2 regions of the Streptomyces sp. SYP-A7185 genome follow, and region 1 is predicted to be linked to the other one. Evidence: predicted binding sites of a transcription regulator. Region 1 holds the regulator's gene; the other holds the start of a gene.
The links. The regulator HspR, encoded in region 1, represses chaperone genes until heat shock. The targets are predictions, from matches to a motif close to TTGAGNNNNNNNNNCTCAA.
Positions count from the first base shown of each region.

Region 2: a site for HspR is predicted at 3,948-3,966, ahead of lon (endopeptidase La). Genes of this name have one in related genera too.

Region 1 is NZ_CP122310.1:5,085,624-5,093,355, forward strand. Features, by position in the region: gene dnaK (molecular chaperone DnaK) at 1-1,044, shown strand, start outside; gene grpE (nucleotide exchange factor GrpE) at 1,041-1,790, shown strand; gene dnaJ (molecular chaperone DnaJ) at 1,833-3,041, shown strand; gene QBL25_RS22320 (heat shock protein transcriptional repressor HspR) at 3,043-3,507, shown strand; gene QBL25_RS22325 (hypothetical protein) at 3,662-4,165, shown strand; gene QBL25_RS22330 (hypothetical protein) at 4,289-4,912, opposite strand; gene QBL25_RS22335 (ABC transporter permease) at 4,899-6,200, opposite strand; gene QBL25_RS22340 (ATP-binding cassette domain-containing protein) at 6,194-6,970, opposite strand; gene QBL25_RS22345 (LuxR C-terminal-related transcriptional regulator) at 6,996-7,732, opposite strand, start outside.
Region 2 is NZ_CP122310.1:6,228,871-6,236,602, reverse strand. Features, by position in the region: gene QBL25_RS27515 (MarR family winged helix-turn-helix transcriptional regulator) at 1-299, opposite strand, end outside; gene QBL25_RS27510 (lysozyme) at 578-1,420, shown strand; gene lon (endopeptidase La) at 1,496-3,925, opposite strand; gene QBL25_RS27500 (rhomboid-like protein) at 4,074-4,901, opposite strand; gene QBL25_RS27495 (spermidine synthase) at 5,069-5,773, shown strand; gene QBL25_RS27490 (response regulator transcription factor) at 5,840-6,580, shown strand; gene QBL25_RS27485 (ATP-binding protein) at 6,594-7,679, shown strand.

The DNA.
Region 1 (7,732 bases):
CTCACGTCCGACCTCCTGGAGCGCTGCAAGACGCCGTTCCACAACGTCATCAAGGACGCGGGCATCCAGCTCTCCGAGATCGACCACGTCGTTCTCGTCGGTGGCTCCACCCGTATGCCCGCCGTCGCGGAGCTCGTCAAGGAGCTGACCGGCGGCCAGGACGCCAACAAGGGCGTGAACCCGGACGAGGTCGTCGCCATCGGCGCCGCGCTCCAGGCCGGTGTCCTCAAGGGCGAGGTCAAGGACGTCCTGCTCCTCGACGTCACCCCGCTGTCCCTCGGCATCGAGACCAAGGGAGGGATCATGACCAAGCTCATCGAGCGCAACACCACGATCCCGACCAAGCGCTCCGAGATCTTCACGACGGCCGAGGACAACCAGCCGTCCGTCCAGATCCAGGTCTACCAGGGCGAGCGCGAGATCGCGGCGTACAACAAGAAGCTCGGGATGTTCGAGCTCACGGGCCTGCCGCCGGCCCCGCGCGGCGTCCCGCAGATCGAGGTCGCCTTCGACATCGACGCCAACGGCATCATGCACGTGACGGCCAAGGACCTCGGCACCGGCAAGGAGCAGAAGATGACCGTCACCGGCGGCTCCTCGCTGCCGAAGGACGAGGTCGACCGCATGCGCCAGGAGGCCGAGCAGTACGCGGACGAGGACCACAAGCGCCGCGAGGCCGCCGAGTCCCGCAACCAGGGCGAGCAGCTCGTCTACCAGACCGAGAAGTTCCTCGCGGACAACGCGGAGAAGGTCCCCGGTGACGTGAAGACCGAGGTCGAGTCCGCCGTCGAAGAGCTGAAGGAGAAGCTCAAGGGCGAGGACACGGCGGAGATCCGCACGGCCACCGAGAAGGTCGCGGCCGTCTCGCAGAAGCTCGGCCAGGCCATGTACGCGGACGCGCAGGCCGCCGGTGCCGAGGGCGCGGCCCCGGGCGCAGAGGGCGCTGAGGCCCCGAACATGTCCAAGGACAAGGACGACGACGTCGTCGACGCCGAGATCGTCGACGACGAGAAGCCCGGTGACACGAAGGGCGGCGCCGCATGACCGAGGAGACTCCGGGCTTCGGCGAGAACGCCGAGAAGCCTGACGTCCCCTCCGGCGCCACCCCTGATGACGCGGCGCCGCAGGCCGCCGAGCCCTCCCACGAGGAGGGCCCGGCGGCCCCGGCCGGGGACGCAAACAAGGCATCGGCCCAGTCGGGCCAGCAGTCGGCTCAGTCCGGCCCGTCCGCCCAGGACGTCGGTCTGATCGCCCAGCTGGACCAGGTGCGCACGGCGCTCGGCGAGCGCACGGCGGACCTCCAGCGGCTCCAGGCGGAGTACCAGAACTACCGCCGCCGGGTGGAGCGGGACAAGGTCACGGTCAAGGAGATCGCCGCGGCGAACCTCCTGTCCGAGCTCCTCCCGACCCTCGACGACGTCGGCCGCGCCCGTGAACACGGCGAGCTGGTCGGCGGCTTCAAGTCGGTCGCGGAGGCGCTGGAGACGGTCGTCGCCAAGATGGGCCTTCAGCAGTTCGGCAAGGAGGGCGAGCCCTTCGACCCGACGATCCACGAGGCACTCATGCACTCGTACGCACCGGACGTCACCGAGACGACGTGCGTCGCGATCCTGCAGCCGGGCTACCGCATCGGTGAGCGCACCATCCGCCCCGCGCGGGTGGCCGTCGCCGAGCCGCAGCCGGGCGCGCAGACGGTCAAGGGCGCCACGGACGAGGCTGCGGCCGCTGCTTCCACGGACTCCGCCGACACGGCGGAGGACAAGGAGACCGGTGGCCCCGACGAGGGCTGATGGGACCGTTTTGTTGGTGAAGCGAGAGGAGGGGCGTCGAGGATGAGCACCAAGGACTTCATCGAGAAGGACTACTACAAGGTCCTCGGCGTCCCCAAGGACGCCACCGAGGCCGAGATCAAGAAGGCGTACCGGAAACTCGCCCGCGAGAACCACCCGGACGCCAACAAGGGCAACGCGAAGGCGGAAGAGCGCTTCAAGGAGATCTCCGAGGCGAACGACGTCCTCGGAGACCCCAAGAAGCGCAAGGAGTACGACGAAGCGCGTGCTCTCTTCGGCAACGGCGGCTTCAGGGCAGGCCCCGGAGGCGCGGGCAGCGGCGGCTCGTTCAACTTCGACCTGGGCGACCTCTTCGGAGGCGGCGCCCCGGGCGGCGGTGGAGCGGGCGGCGCGGGCGGCGGCTTCGGGGGCGGTCTGGGCGACGTCTTCGGGGGGCTGTTCAACCGCGGCGGCACGGGCGCGGGCGGCGCGGGCACGCGTACGCAGCCCCGGCGCGGCCAGGACATCGAGTCCGAGGTCACGCTGAGCTTCACGGAGGCGGTGGACGGGGCCACGGTCCCGCTCCGGATGTCCTCCCAGGCTCCCTGCAAGGCCTGTTCGGGCACCGGCGACAAGAACGGCTCACCGCGTGTGTGCCCGACCTGCGTCGGCACCGGCCAGGTCACGCGGGGAGGCGGCGGCGGGTTCTCGCTGACCGACCCCTGCGTGGACTGCAAGGGCCGTGGGCTCATCGCCCAGGACCCGTGCGACGTCTGCAAGGGCTCGGGCCGCGCGAAGTCCTCGCGCACGATGCAGGTCCGCATTCCCGCGGGAGTGTCGGACGGCCAGCGCATCCGCCTGCGCGGCAAGGGCGGCCCCGGAGAGCGGGGCGGCCCGGCCGGCGATCTGTACGTGGTGGTGCACGTCGACACCCACCCGGTCTTCGGCCGCAAGGGCGACAACCTGACCGTGACGGTGCCGGTGACGTTCACCGAGGCGGCCCTGGGCGGCGAGGTGAAGGTCCCCACTCTGGGCGGCCCGCCGGTCACCCTGAAGCTGCCCCCGGGCACCCCGAACGGTCGTACGATGCGGGCGCGGGGCAAGGGCGCGGTCCGCAAGGACGGTTCACGGGGCGACTTGCTCGTGACGGTGGAGGTCTCGGTTCCGACCGAACTCTCCGACGCGGCGAAGGAAGCCCTGGAGGCGTACCGCAAGGCGACTGCGGACGACGATCCGCGGGCAGAACTGTTCCAGGCCGCGAAGGGAGCATGAGATGGACGGCCGTCGTCGACAGTCCAATTTCGGGCGGGCGTACCAACTGACCGACGAGACGCCGGTCTACGTCATCTCCGTGGCCGCCCAGCTGAGCGGCCTCCACCCGCAGACCCTGCGCCAGTACGACCGCCTCGGCCTGGTCTCCCCGGACCGCACGGCGGGCCGCGGCCGGCGGTACTCCGCCCGCGACATCGAACTGCTCCGCACGGTGCAGCAGTTGTCGCAGGAAGAGGGCATCAACCTCGCCGGCATCAAGCGCATCATCGAGCTGGAGAACCAGGTCGCCGCGCTCCAGGCGAGGGTGGTGGAGCTCTCCAGCGCCGTGGAGGGCGCGGCCGCCGCGATGCAGCAGCGCGAGGCGGCGGTCCACGCGTCCTACCGCCGCGACCTGGTTCCGTACCAGGACGTGCAGCAGGCGAGCGCGCTGGTGGTGTGGCGTCCGAAGAGGACGTCCGAGCAGTAGTTTCCCGTGCCGTACGGACCGGGGCCGGGAGGGGAACCTCCCGGCCCCGGCGTGCGTTTGCGGAGACGACCGAAGATTTTTTGGCAGTGCGTGACGTGCGGTGCGTGGCGTGCGCTGCCCTGCATGCTGGTGCCGGGAAAGCGGGGGACTCGCCATGGCCATGGTGGGACTGTTCTGGATCGCCGAGGGCGATGTGTACGTGGGCGCGAAGCCCTCGGGTCTTGCCGCGGGGGTGCGGCTGACGCCGGAGGGCGTGCTGGCCCTGGGGGACAAGCAGGCGGGCCTGTGGCCCTGGGAGGACGTCCGGGCCCTGACCGTCGAGGACGCCCCCGTGAAGTCCCTGAAACGCAACGTGGGCGTCCTGGTGGACCTCGCGCTGACGGTGGGCCTGGGCGGCGGCGACGAGGCCCCGACGATGACGCTGCGGGTCTCGGGCGCCGAGGGCGACACGGACCTGACGGTGTACACGGCAGCGGCGACGGGCTACTCCCGCACGGAGCACGACCTCTCCCTCGCCCTCCTCACCCACCTCACGCAGGGCGCGGCGACCCTCCTGACGACCCTGTCGGCGATGGCGGACTGGGGCCGCCACCACGAGGGCACCACCCCAAACCCCTCAACCCGCGAAACACTGCTCCGCACATGGACGAACTCCTGACGGCGTCCTAATCCCTCCGCCAACGCAATCCCGACGCGAACGATCCCGACGCGAACGCAATCCCGACGGATCCTGATGCCGGCGGATTCCTGCCGCCACCAGAGCCGCGTACGCCTGGGCACCTCACGAGGGCCGCCCACGGAGCCGGCGGAGGAAGACCTTCCGGCGCCAGGGAGTCGCCGCCGTCGCCGTGACGCCGAGGCCCAGGGCGACCGCGGCGACCGTCCAGCTGAAGAGGTCGGCGCCCGGCCGGGCCGTCCAGTCCCACCAGGTGGAGGGGTACCAGACCAGCGGGAGGACCGAGGCCAGCGGGACGGCCCAGCCGAGCTGCGGCCCCAGCAGCTCGGCGGAGACCAGGGCGAGCCCCAGCCAGATCACGACGGACCGGACGAAGACGACCCCGGAGTCCGGACCGTTGGCGAGGGCCTCCGCTCCGAACGAGAAGGCGCACACCGTCAGGGTCAGCGCCGTGCAGTACACGGCCCGCAGCCGACGCAGCGCGGACGCTCCCATCGCGTCGTGGGCGGACATGGCTCCGTCGAGGGCGGCGCAGAGGAACACCGCGGACAGAAGCGGGAGTTCCTGCCGGTAGGGCACGCCGGTGGTGACGCCTCCGCTGCCTAGTGAGGGCAGCGCGATGTGGGTGCCGCCGAAGAGCGCGGACAGCAGGGCGACCACCGCGGTCCCGGCCAGGACCGCCGCACCCCGGTGGACCCTCGCGTAACGGAGCAGGTCAGTGGCGTTCATCGGGCTCGCACCACGAACTCTCGCGAAGGACGTGGCCGCGTTCCCGCTCGACCCAGTCCCGCTGTTCGGCCGACGGCATCCGCACCGCCCTGGCCGCGTCGCGCCGGGCGGCCGAGACTCCTTCGACGTGGAGGCCCGCGTCCGCGACGGCCGGGTCCTGCCCCATGGCCTCGTATTCGAGCCACAGGTGGATGTTGTCCATGGACCGCCACGCGCGGCGCTCCTCCTGGGGTGGCCCGCACAGGCCGAACGACTCGGTGAACACCTGGTCGGCCATGGCGATCGCCGCGGTGCGCACGTGCCCTTCGGCGATGTCGAAGCCCGCGTCGCCCAGGCCGGTTCGCCGGAGTCCGAACTCGCGGAACTCGGCGGGCACCTTGATCCAGGGCATCGTGACCCGGTCGAGGCGCCGGGCCATCGCGGTCAGCTCCGGCAGGTACTTGCGGTGCTCGGGCCAGACGCACACCCTCGGGGCGCTCGCGGCGGCCCGGTCGCACAGCGGCGTGACCGCCGACGCCGGACGGTCCACGCGCAGTTCACCGGCGGCCGGGGCCGCGGCCAGCGCGGCGAGCGAGACGGCCACCGACCCGACGGCCACACCACGGACGTGCCGCGGCGACTTCCGGTGGGGCGCCGGGCGCTCGGCCCGCCTCCGCAGCGGCGGCGCCGTCACGGCCAGTACGGCGAGAGCGAGCGCGCACAGCAGGCGAAGGGCGACCGGCAGAGGGCTCATGTGGGTGTCCGGAGGCCCCGCGAGGACGGTGAACTTGAACGGCAGGGCCAGCATGCCGATGAAGCAGCACAGCGCGCACACGACGGGCGTGAAGGCCGCAGAGGGCCACCAGCGGCCGGCCAGGTGTCCCGCGGACGCGAAGATGATCAGGGTCGAGGCGCCGAGGAGCAGGTAGGACGGCCACAGGAAGCCCGGTCCCGCTTCGCCGAGCGAGACGGCGGCGGCGGTGAGGCAGCCGGCCCCGTACGCGAGGAATCCGAGCGTGAGGGTGGCGGCCAGCCGTACGGCCTCGATCCGCCAGGCCGGCCGGGCGGCCGCGAGGAGGAACTCGGGCATCCCCGCCCGGGACGCACGTCCGGCCTGCCAGGCGGAGACACCGGCCAGCACGGGCCCCAGGAAGAGCGTCACGACCTGCGCCGCCACGCTCGCCTCGGGCCACACGCCGATCCAGTACCGGGACCGCCCGAAGAGCACCAGCAGGTCCACGGCGATCAGCACGGGGAAGGCGGTGAGGAGGGGCGAGCGGCGCAGCTCGACGCGGTACGCGTTCAGCATGCCGCTCCCTCGGTCGTCCCGTGGCTGCCCAGGACCGACATGTAGCCGCGCTCCAGCGGGCTGTCTCCCGGGGCCGTCGGCGTGGACCGGCCCGCCAGTTCCTGGGGCGTACCGCTGTGGACGACCCGGCCGTCGCTGAGCACGAGGACGGTGTCGCAGGCGGCGCCCACGTCCTCCACCAGGTGCGTGCTGAGCACGACGGCGGCTCCGGCGCGGGCGAGCGAGCGGATGAGGGCGCGGAAGTCGAGGCGCTGCGCGGGGTCGAGGCCGACGGTGGGCTCGTCGAGGAGGAGCAGGGAGGGAGAGCCGACGATGGCGGCGGCGATCCCGGCCCGCCGGAGCATGCCGCCGGACAGGGACTTCATGCGGTCGCGGGCCCGGTCGGTCAGCCCGACGGCGGCCAGCGCCTCCTGGGTCGCTGCCCCGGCCTCTTTGGACGGCACCTCGCGCAACCAGGCGCAATAGCGCACGAAATCGGTGAGGGAGAAGGCCGGGTAATAGCCGAAGTCCTGCGGCAGATATCCGATACGAGGCCGGACGCGCCGGACGTCCCGCTCGGTGACGACGGCTTCCCCGAAGAGCTCCAACTCTCCGCCACGCGGCGGCGCGACGGTGGAAAGCGTACGGAACAGAGTGGTCTTCCCCGCCCCGTTGGGCCCCAGCAATCCGGTGACCCCCGGCGAAATGACCAGGTCAAGCCCCTCAATGACGCACCGACGACCGTACCCCTGAGAGAGGTCCGCCAGCCGGGCTATGGGGTGAGTCGTCATAGATGGTTTTCCCAAGCTGCGAGAGTCAGGCCTCTTGGAGCAGGATTTCTGACTGGCTTATGTAGTAGCCGAGTTGGGCTCGGCTTTGGCTGCCCAGGGTGGTGGCCAGTTTGGCGATGTGGACGCGGACCGTGCGGACGTTCATGCCGAGGCGGGTGGCGATCTCGGAGTCGGTCAGGCCCTCCACCAGGAGGGTGGCTATGGCGCGCTGGCGAGGGGTGATGCCGTTCTCGGAGGGCTGGAGGGCGGCCTGGGGCCACATGGGGGTGGCCAGCCGCCACAGGCGCCAGAACGTGGTCGCGAAGTACTCGACGAGCGCGGGGTGGCGCAGTTCGAGGGCCACGCTGCGGTCCTTGTTGGCCGGGATGAAGGCCACGGTCCGGTCGAAGACGAAGAGGCGCTCGGTGACTTCGTCGAGGGTGCGGGCCTCGGCGTCGCCGTCGAGCTGTTCGAAGTAGCCGAGCACGGGCAGGGCATGGCGTGTCGTGTGCTGGTAGAGCGTGCGCATGCGGCAGCCGCGGCTGAGGATCGCCTGGTCCCGGGGAAACGCCTCCGCCAAGGTCTCCGGAGGGCGGGTGCCGCCCGGCTGGATGGCGAGGAATTCCTCCGTGACCTCGCGCATGGCCCGGTCGATGGCCGCGTTGATGCGTTCAAGACCGTCCAGCACGACGATGCCGGGAGTCTCGGTGCCGGAGTCGCGTCCCGCGTCCAGGGCGATGAAAGGCTCGAACGCCGAGGTGAGGCGCGTCTCGAGGTGCTGCT
Region 2 (7,732 bases), 1.1 Mb from region 1:
GCGACGAGCCCCAGCTCCTCCAGGGCCCGCAGCTGACGGCTCATGGTCGCCTTGCCGACGCCGATGAACGCGGCGAGATCCGTGGCGCGCTGCGGGCCCGAGTCGTCGAGGCAGACCAGCAGTCCGTACGCGGCGGGCTCCAGGTCGGGGTGGACCTGGCGTGCCATCTCGCCGGACGAGGCACGCGCCCGGCGCAGGAGGAGCGTCAACTCCCGCTCCAGGGAGAGGAACTCACGATCGACCCCCCTGTTCACGTCGACTCCACCGTCGTTCTCGCCCTCGTGCACTTCAGCACCCATGGCACGCTTTCTTTCCGGATCAGAGAAGTTTTCCGCCCCGCACGGCGGCAGACATCCGCGTCGGCCCATCGCCGCAGCTCGCCCAGTATTTCGTAACGCCCCCGGCGGCCATGCCCGGGACACCGCCGCAGGAGTAGACCAACGGCAGACACCGGATCCCCTTCCCAGCCGCGGGTCTACGTGCGTAGCGTCGTACATGACATGTTCACACCAGGAGCATGTCGCGAGGTCCCCCCACGAGCTCCGACGAGCTCACCGAGGCCCACGGAGGCACGCCCATGCCCGTGCACAGACCCGGAACGCCCCGCCGCTCCCGCCGGTCGGCGGCAGGAATCCTGCTCTCAGTCCTCTCCGCGCTCTCCCTCCTCCTCACCCTGCCGGGCGCCGCACAGGCCGCCGACGGCGACGACACCCCGGCCCGCGGCTCGGCCCGCATGGGCCAGGGCGTCATCGAGCACGACGGGCAGGGCAGTCTGCCCCCCGGCGGCGACGCAGTACAGACCGAAGGCGTGGACGTCAGCAGCCATCAGGGCAACGTCGCCTGGTCCACGCTCTGGAACAGCGGCGTGAAGTGGTCCTACGTGAAGGCCACCGAGGGGACGTACTACAAGAACCCCTACTTCGCCCAGCAGTACAACGGCTCGTACAACGTCGGCATGATCCGCGGCGCCTACCACTTCGCCACGCCCGACACGACGAGCGGCGCCGCCCAGGCCAACTACTTCGTGGACAACGGCGGCGGCTGGTCGCGGGACGGCAAGACGCTGCCGGGCGCGCTCGACATCGAGTGGAACCCGTACGGGGCGGCCTGCTTCGGCAAGTCCCAGTCCGGGATGGTCACCTGGATCCGTGACTTCCTGAACCAGTACAAGGCGCGCACCGGGCGCGACGCGGTGATCTACACGGCCACCAGCTGGTGGAAGCAGTGCACCGGCAACTACGGGGGCTTCGCCGCCAACAACCCGCTCTGGATCGCCCGCTACAACACCTCGCCGGGCGAGCTGCCGGCCGGCTGGGGCGTCCACACGATGTGGCAGTACACCTCGACCGGCCCCACGGTCGGGGACCACAACAAGTTCAACGGCGCCCTGGACCGGGTACAGGCGCTCGCCAACGGCTGAGCGCCCCTCGGCCACGCACACGTGGGCCCGGGACCCCTCGCGGGGCCCCGGGCCTGCACGCGCCGGCCTCCTCCGTCACGCGGCGGCCGGAACCCTCACCTCGGCCTCCGTCAGGGCCAGTTCGAGCACCTGGCGCACGTCCGTCACCGGGTGGACGTCCAGCTTCTCCAGGATCTCCGCCGGGACGTCGTCCAGATCGGCCTCGTTGCGCTTGGGGATGATCACCGTGGTGATCCCGGCGCGGTGCGCGGCGAGCAGCTTCTGCTTGACACCGCCGATCGGCAGGACGCGCCCGGTCAGCGAGACCTCACCGGTCATGGCCACGTCCGTGCGGACGAGCCGGCCGCTGAGCAGCGACGCCAGGGCGGTCGTCATGGTGACGCCCGCGCTCGGCCCGTCCTTGGGGACCGCGCCCGCCGGGAAGTGGATGTGCACGCCGCGCTCCTTCAGGTCGGCGACGGGCAGTTCCAGTTCGGCGCCGCGTGAGCGCAGGAAGGAGAGCGCGATCTGCGCGGACTCCTTCATCACGTCGCCGAGCTGACCGGTCAGGGTCAGTCCCGCGGCGCCGGTCTCCGGGTCGGCCAGCGACGCCTCGACGAACAGGACGTCACCTCCCGCTCCGGTGACCGCGAGCCCGGTGGCCACGCCCGGCACCGCCGTGCGCCGCTCGGCCGGGTCCTGCGCCGACTCGGGCACGTGGTGCGGGCGCCCGATGAGACCGCGCAGGTCGTCCTCGCCGACGGTGAAGGGCAGCTCCCGCTCGCCCAGTTCGTGCTGGGCCGCGACCTTGCGGAGCAGCCGCGCCACGGACCGCTCCAGGTTCCGTACGCCCGCTTCCCGGGTGTACTCCCCCGCGAGCTTGCGCAGCGCGCTCTCGGCCAGGGTCACCTCGTCCGTCTGGAGGCCCGCGCGCTCCAGCTGGCGCGGGAGGAGGTGGTCGCGGGCGATGACGACCTTCTCGTCCTCGGTGTAGCCGTCGAGCCTGACCAGCTCCATGCGGTCGAGCAGCGCCTCGGGGATGGCTTCGAGGACGTTCGCCGTGGCCAGGAACACCACGTCGCTCAGGTCGAGCTCGACCTCCAGGTAGTGGTCGCGGAAGGTGTGGTTCTGCGCCGGGTCGAGGACTTCGAGGAGGGCGGCGGCCGGGTCGCCCCGGAAGTCGGAGCCCACCTTGTCGATCTCGTCGAGGAGCACGACCGGGTTCATGGACCCGGCCTCCTTGATGGCCCGCACGATCCGGCCGGGCAGCGCGCCGACGTACGTACGGCGGTGGCCGCGGATCTCGGCCTCGTCGCGTACGCCGCCGAGCGCGACCCGCACGAACTTGCGGCCCATGGCGTGCGCCACGGACTCGCCGAGGGAGGTCTTGCCGACACCGGGCGGGCCCACGAGCGCGAGGACGGCGCCGCCGCGACGGCCGCCCACGACCCCGAGGCCGCGGTCGCTGCGCCGCTTGCGCACGGCGAGGTACTCGGTGATGCGCTCCTTCACGTCCTCCAGGCCCGCGTGCTCGGCGTCGAGGACGCGCTGGGCGCCCTTGATGTCGTACGCGTCCTCGGTGCGGTCGTTCCAGGGCAGTTCGAGGACGGTGTCCAGCCAGGTCCTGATCCAGGAGCCCTCGGGCGACTGGTCGCTGGAGCGCTCCAGCTTGTCGACCTCCTTGAGGGCGGCCTCGCGGACGTGCTCGGGGAGGTCGGCGGCCTCGACGCGGGTGCGGTAGTCGTCGGACTCCTCGGCCGTGTCCTTGCTGTCGCCGTTGAGCTCGCGCAGCTCCTTGCGCACCGCGTCGAGCTGGCGGCGCAGCAGGAACTCGCGCTGCTGCTTGTCGACGCCCTCCTGGACGTCCTTGGCGATGGACTCGGCGACGTCCTGCTCGGCGAGGTGCTCGCGCAGCTGCTGGGTGGCGAGCTTCAGGCGGGCGGCCGGGTCGTCGGTCTCCAGGAGCTCGATCTTCTGCTGGGTGGAGAGGAAGGGGGAGTATCCGGAGTTGTCGGCAAGGGCGGAGACGTCGTCGATCTGCGTGACGCGGTCGACGACCTGCCAGGCCCCGCGCTTCTTCAGCCAGCTGGTGGCGAGGGCCTTGTACTCCTTGACCAGTTCGGTGACGGCACCGGGCAGCGGGTCGGGCACGGTCTCGTCGACCTTGACGCCCTCCACCCAGAGCGCGGCACCGGGCCCGGTCGTGCCGGCACCGATGCGCACACGGCTGCGGCCGCGGATGAGGGCGCCGGGGTCGCCGTCGGAAAGCCGCCCGACCTGCTCGACGGTGCCGAGGACGCCGGTCGCGGCGTACCTCCCGTCGATGCGCGGAACAAGAAGGACCTGCGGCTTGCTGCTCCCGTTGGAGCGGGCGGCCGCCTGGGCCGCCTCCACCGCTGCTCGTACGTCGGCGTCGGACAGGTCGAACGGAACCACCATGCCGGGCAGGACGACCTCGTCGTCGAGCGGCAGCACGGGCAGGGTGAGCGGCGTGGACGCCTTCGGCTCAGCGGACTCAGCAGACATGATCTCCCCTTCGGCATTCAAGTTGAGCTATGTGGACTCAATGCTCGTGAGTCCATGAATGTTCCCCGGGGGATGTTCGCTCTGAGCGATCACTTCGGCGCATGCCGGAACGCACGGTCACGAAGGGGGGTGTGGAGGGCGGTTCCGGTCAGGCGGGCAGGCGTCGGCGGCGTACCAGCGGCCAGGTGGCGATGCCGAGTGCGAGGGCGAGGAGGTGGCCCCAGTTCGTCATCGGGTCCGTGAACGCGATCAGGTCGTCGATCAGCATGCCGCCGAAGCCCGCGAGCACCAGCCACCGCAGCCACGGCCGGAACAGCCCGGCCAGCGCGCCGACGCTCGCCGCGACGCCGAAGCTGATGCCGTAGTCGAGGCGGTGCAGGGAACTGTCCGGCAGATGGCCCGCGAGGACCGAGAGGCCCACCGGGACCTCGGTGGCGAGGGTGGCCACGACATGGCCGAGCAGGAAGACGCCCGCCGTGCGCAGCGCGCCTATGCGGCGCTCCAGGGCCGTGAGGACCAGCAGGAAGCCGATCGCGTACGGCGACGCGATGCCCCCGGCGATCCACAGGGCGCTGGCCACCAGGACGAGCAACGGCTGCTGGGCCAGGTGCGCGACGTCCGTGCTGGAGTGCCGGTGCAGCTCCGCGATCAGGGACGGGTCCGCGTACGAGGTCAGGAGAGACGTCAGGGCGAGGACCGCCGCGTACCCGAACGTGAAAGGCGTCCCGGTGGGGGTCGGCAGCAGCCTGCGGAGGTGCGGAAGGCGCGGGCGCAGAGCGCCGCCGGCGGGCGCGGACGGCGCGCTCGTCCCGGAAGCGGCCGCCGGGACGGCCGGCTCGCATGCGTGGTCCCGCTGACGGGGGATGCCGTCGAGGCCGGGCGGGGCGATGACCGCGGGGTCCTCGGGGTCCTCGGGCTCCTTGGGGCCCTCGGGCTCCCCGGGTGCCGTGGGGGCAGCCGGCGCACTCCGGTTCACGGTGTGGCGCTCCTTCCGTCCCGTCCACCCTTTGATGATTTTTCCGGCGCTGTCTATGACCGGCGCCACGTGAGACGCGAATCACATCAACCCCACGGGCCTCCACCGCGTCCGCGTCGCCGAATATCCCGAGCCTTCCCCGATACCGGGCCCCTACGCTGACCGCCATGCACACCCACACCACCGCCCCCGTCGTCATCGACCGGCGTGAGGGGCCGTACGGCGAAGTCGTACTGCGGCGCCACGGTGCGCTGCTTCAGATCATCGCCAACGGCTGTTTCCTGATGGACACTTCGGACGGCCGCTCGGAGCGGCTGCTCGTCGACGCGGCGTACGACGCGCTGACGGACCCCCGTGAGCCCACCGTGCTCATCGGCGGCCTGGGCGTCGGCTTCTCCCTCGCCCACGCGGCCGCCGACCGGCGCTGGGGCCGCATCACGGTCGTGGAGCGCGAGCAGGCCGTCATCGACTGGCACCGCGCGGGGGCGGACGCCCCGCTGGCCGGGATCTCGGGCGCCGCGCTCGCCGACCCGCGCACGGAGATCCTGCACACAGACCTCGTGGCCCATCTGCGGGGCACCGACGTCCCGCGCGGCGCCCCGAGGACGTACGACGCGCTCTGTCTGGACATCGACAACGGACCGGACTGGACCGTCACCGAGGACAACAACTCCCTCTATTCCGCCGCCGGTCTGGCGGCCTGCCGGGCCCGTCTGAACCCGGGTGGCGTGCTGGCCGTGTGGTCGGCCCAGCCCTCGTCCACTTTCGACTTCGCTCTACGGAATGCCGGATTCCAGTCGGTACGGACGGAAGAGATGCCCGTTGCCCGAGGCGTACCCGACGTGGTGCACCTCGGCGTAAGGGCTGCGTAGCCGAGGTGCCTTCGCGACCCGTACCCTGCTGACCGAACACAAGCGATCAGTGTCAGGGGCGGGGCGATGGAGCAGACACACACCTCCCACAACGGCGCGACGGCGGCGATGCCAGGCGCCCAGCGCCGGGTTCTGGTGGTCGAGGACGACCCGACGATCGTCGACGCCATCGCCGCCCGGCTACGTGCCGAGGGTTTCGTAGTGCAAACGGCGGTGGACGGCCCATCGGCCGTCGACACCGCGCAGGCTTGGCAGCCCGATCTGCTGATCCTGGACATCATGCTGCCGGGCTTCGACGGGCTCGAAGTGTGCCGCCGGGTGCAGGCCCAGCGGCCCGTGCCGGTCCTCATGCTGACGGCGCGCGACGACGAGACGGACATGCTGGTCGGGCTCGGCGTCGGCGCCGACGACTACATGACCAAGCCGTTCTCCATGCGGGAGCTGGCCGCCCGCGTGCACGTCCTGCTGCGCAGGGTCGAGCGGGCCGCGCTGGCCGCGACCACCCCGCGCAGCGGCATCCTGCGGCTGGGCGAGCTGGAGATCGACCACGCCCAGCGGCGGGTCAGGGTCCGCAGCGAGGACGTCCACCTCACACCGACGGAGTTCGACCTCCTGGTCTGCCTGGCCAACACGCCGCGCGCCGTCCTCTCGCGCGAGCAGCTGCTCGCCGAGGTGTGGGACTGGGCGGACGCGTCGGGCACCCGGACCGTCGACAGCCACATCAAGGCGCTGCGCCGGAAGATCGGTGCCGAGCGGATCCGCACGGTGCACGGCGTGGGCTATGCCCTGGAGACCCCGACCCCGTGAGGTGGGCCCTCCCATGACCGGTCCCTTCGGCGGGCTGCGGCCGTTCTCCATCAAGACCAAGCTCGGCACCCTCGTGGTCGTCTCGGTCTTCATCACCACGGGTCTGCTGATGGTGGCGATGAAGACGGAGACGGAGCTGCGCTTCATCACCGTCTTCTCGGTGATCGCCACGCTGCTGATCACGCAGTTCGTGGCCCACAGCCTCACCGCGCCCCTGGACGAGATGAACTCCGTGGCGCGCGCCGTCTCGCACGGCGACTACACGCGCCGGGTGCGCGGCGCGGACCGCCGCGACGAGCTGGGCGACGTGGCCACCACGATCAACCGCATGGCGGACGACCTGGAGGCCCAGGACCAGCAGCGCAAGGAGCTGGTCGCCAACGTCTCGCACGAGCTGCGCACCCCCATCGCGGGGCTGCGCGCGGTCCTGGAGAACGTCGTCGACGGAGTCTCCGCCGCCGACCCGGAGACCATGCGTACGGCCCTGAAGCAGACGGAGCGGCTCGGGCGCCTCGTGGAGACCCTGCTCGACCTCTCCCGCCTGGACAACGGCGTCGTCCCGCTGCGGGCCCGCCGCTTCGAGGTGTGGCCCTACCTGTCGGGCGTCCTGAAGGAGGCCAACATGGTGGCCTCCGCGCGCGCGGGCATGGCCTCGGGCTCCGGCAGCCACACCCGTACGGACGTGCACCTGCACCTGGACGTGACGCCGCCCGAGCTGACCGCGCACGCGGACGCCGAGCGCCTGCACCAGGTGGTGGCCAACCTCATCGACAACGCGGTCAAGCACAGCCCGCCGCACGGCCGCGTCACCGTGCGCGCCCGGCGCGGCCTCTACCCCGAGTCCCTGGACCTGGAGGTCCTGGACGAGGGCCCCGGCATCCCGGAGTCGGAGTGGCACCGCGTCTTCGAGCGCTTCAACCGCGGCAGCCACACGAACAGCCCGCCCCAGGGACCCGGCAGCGACGGCGGCACCGGTCTCGGCCTCGCCATCGCGCGCTGGGCGGTCGATCTGCACGGCGGGCACATCGGAGTGGCCGAATCCCCTCGTGGCTGCCGCATCCAGGTCACCCTTCCGGGCCTGCCCGAAGTGCGAAGTTGACGTAGGGTTCGAAAAGGAAGCGATTCGCGGGCGCATCCGGTTACGCGCCCGGG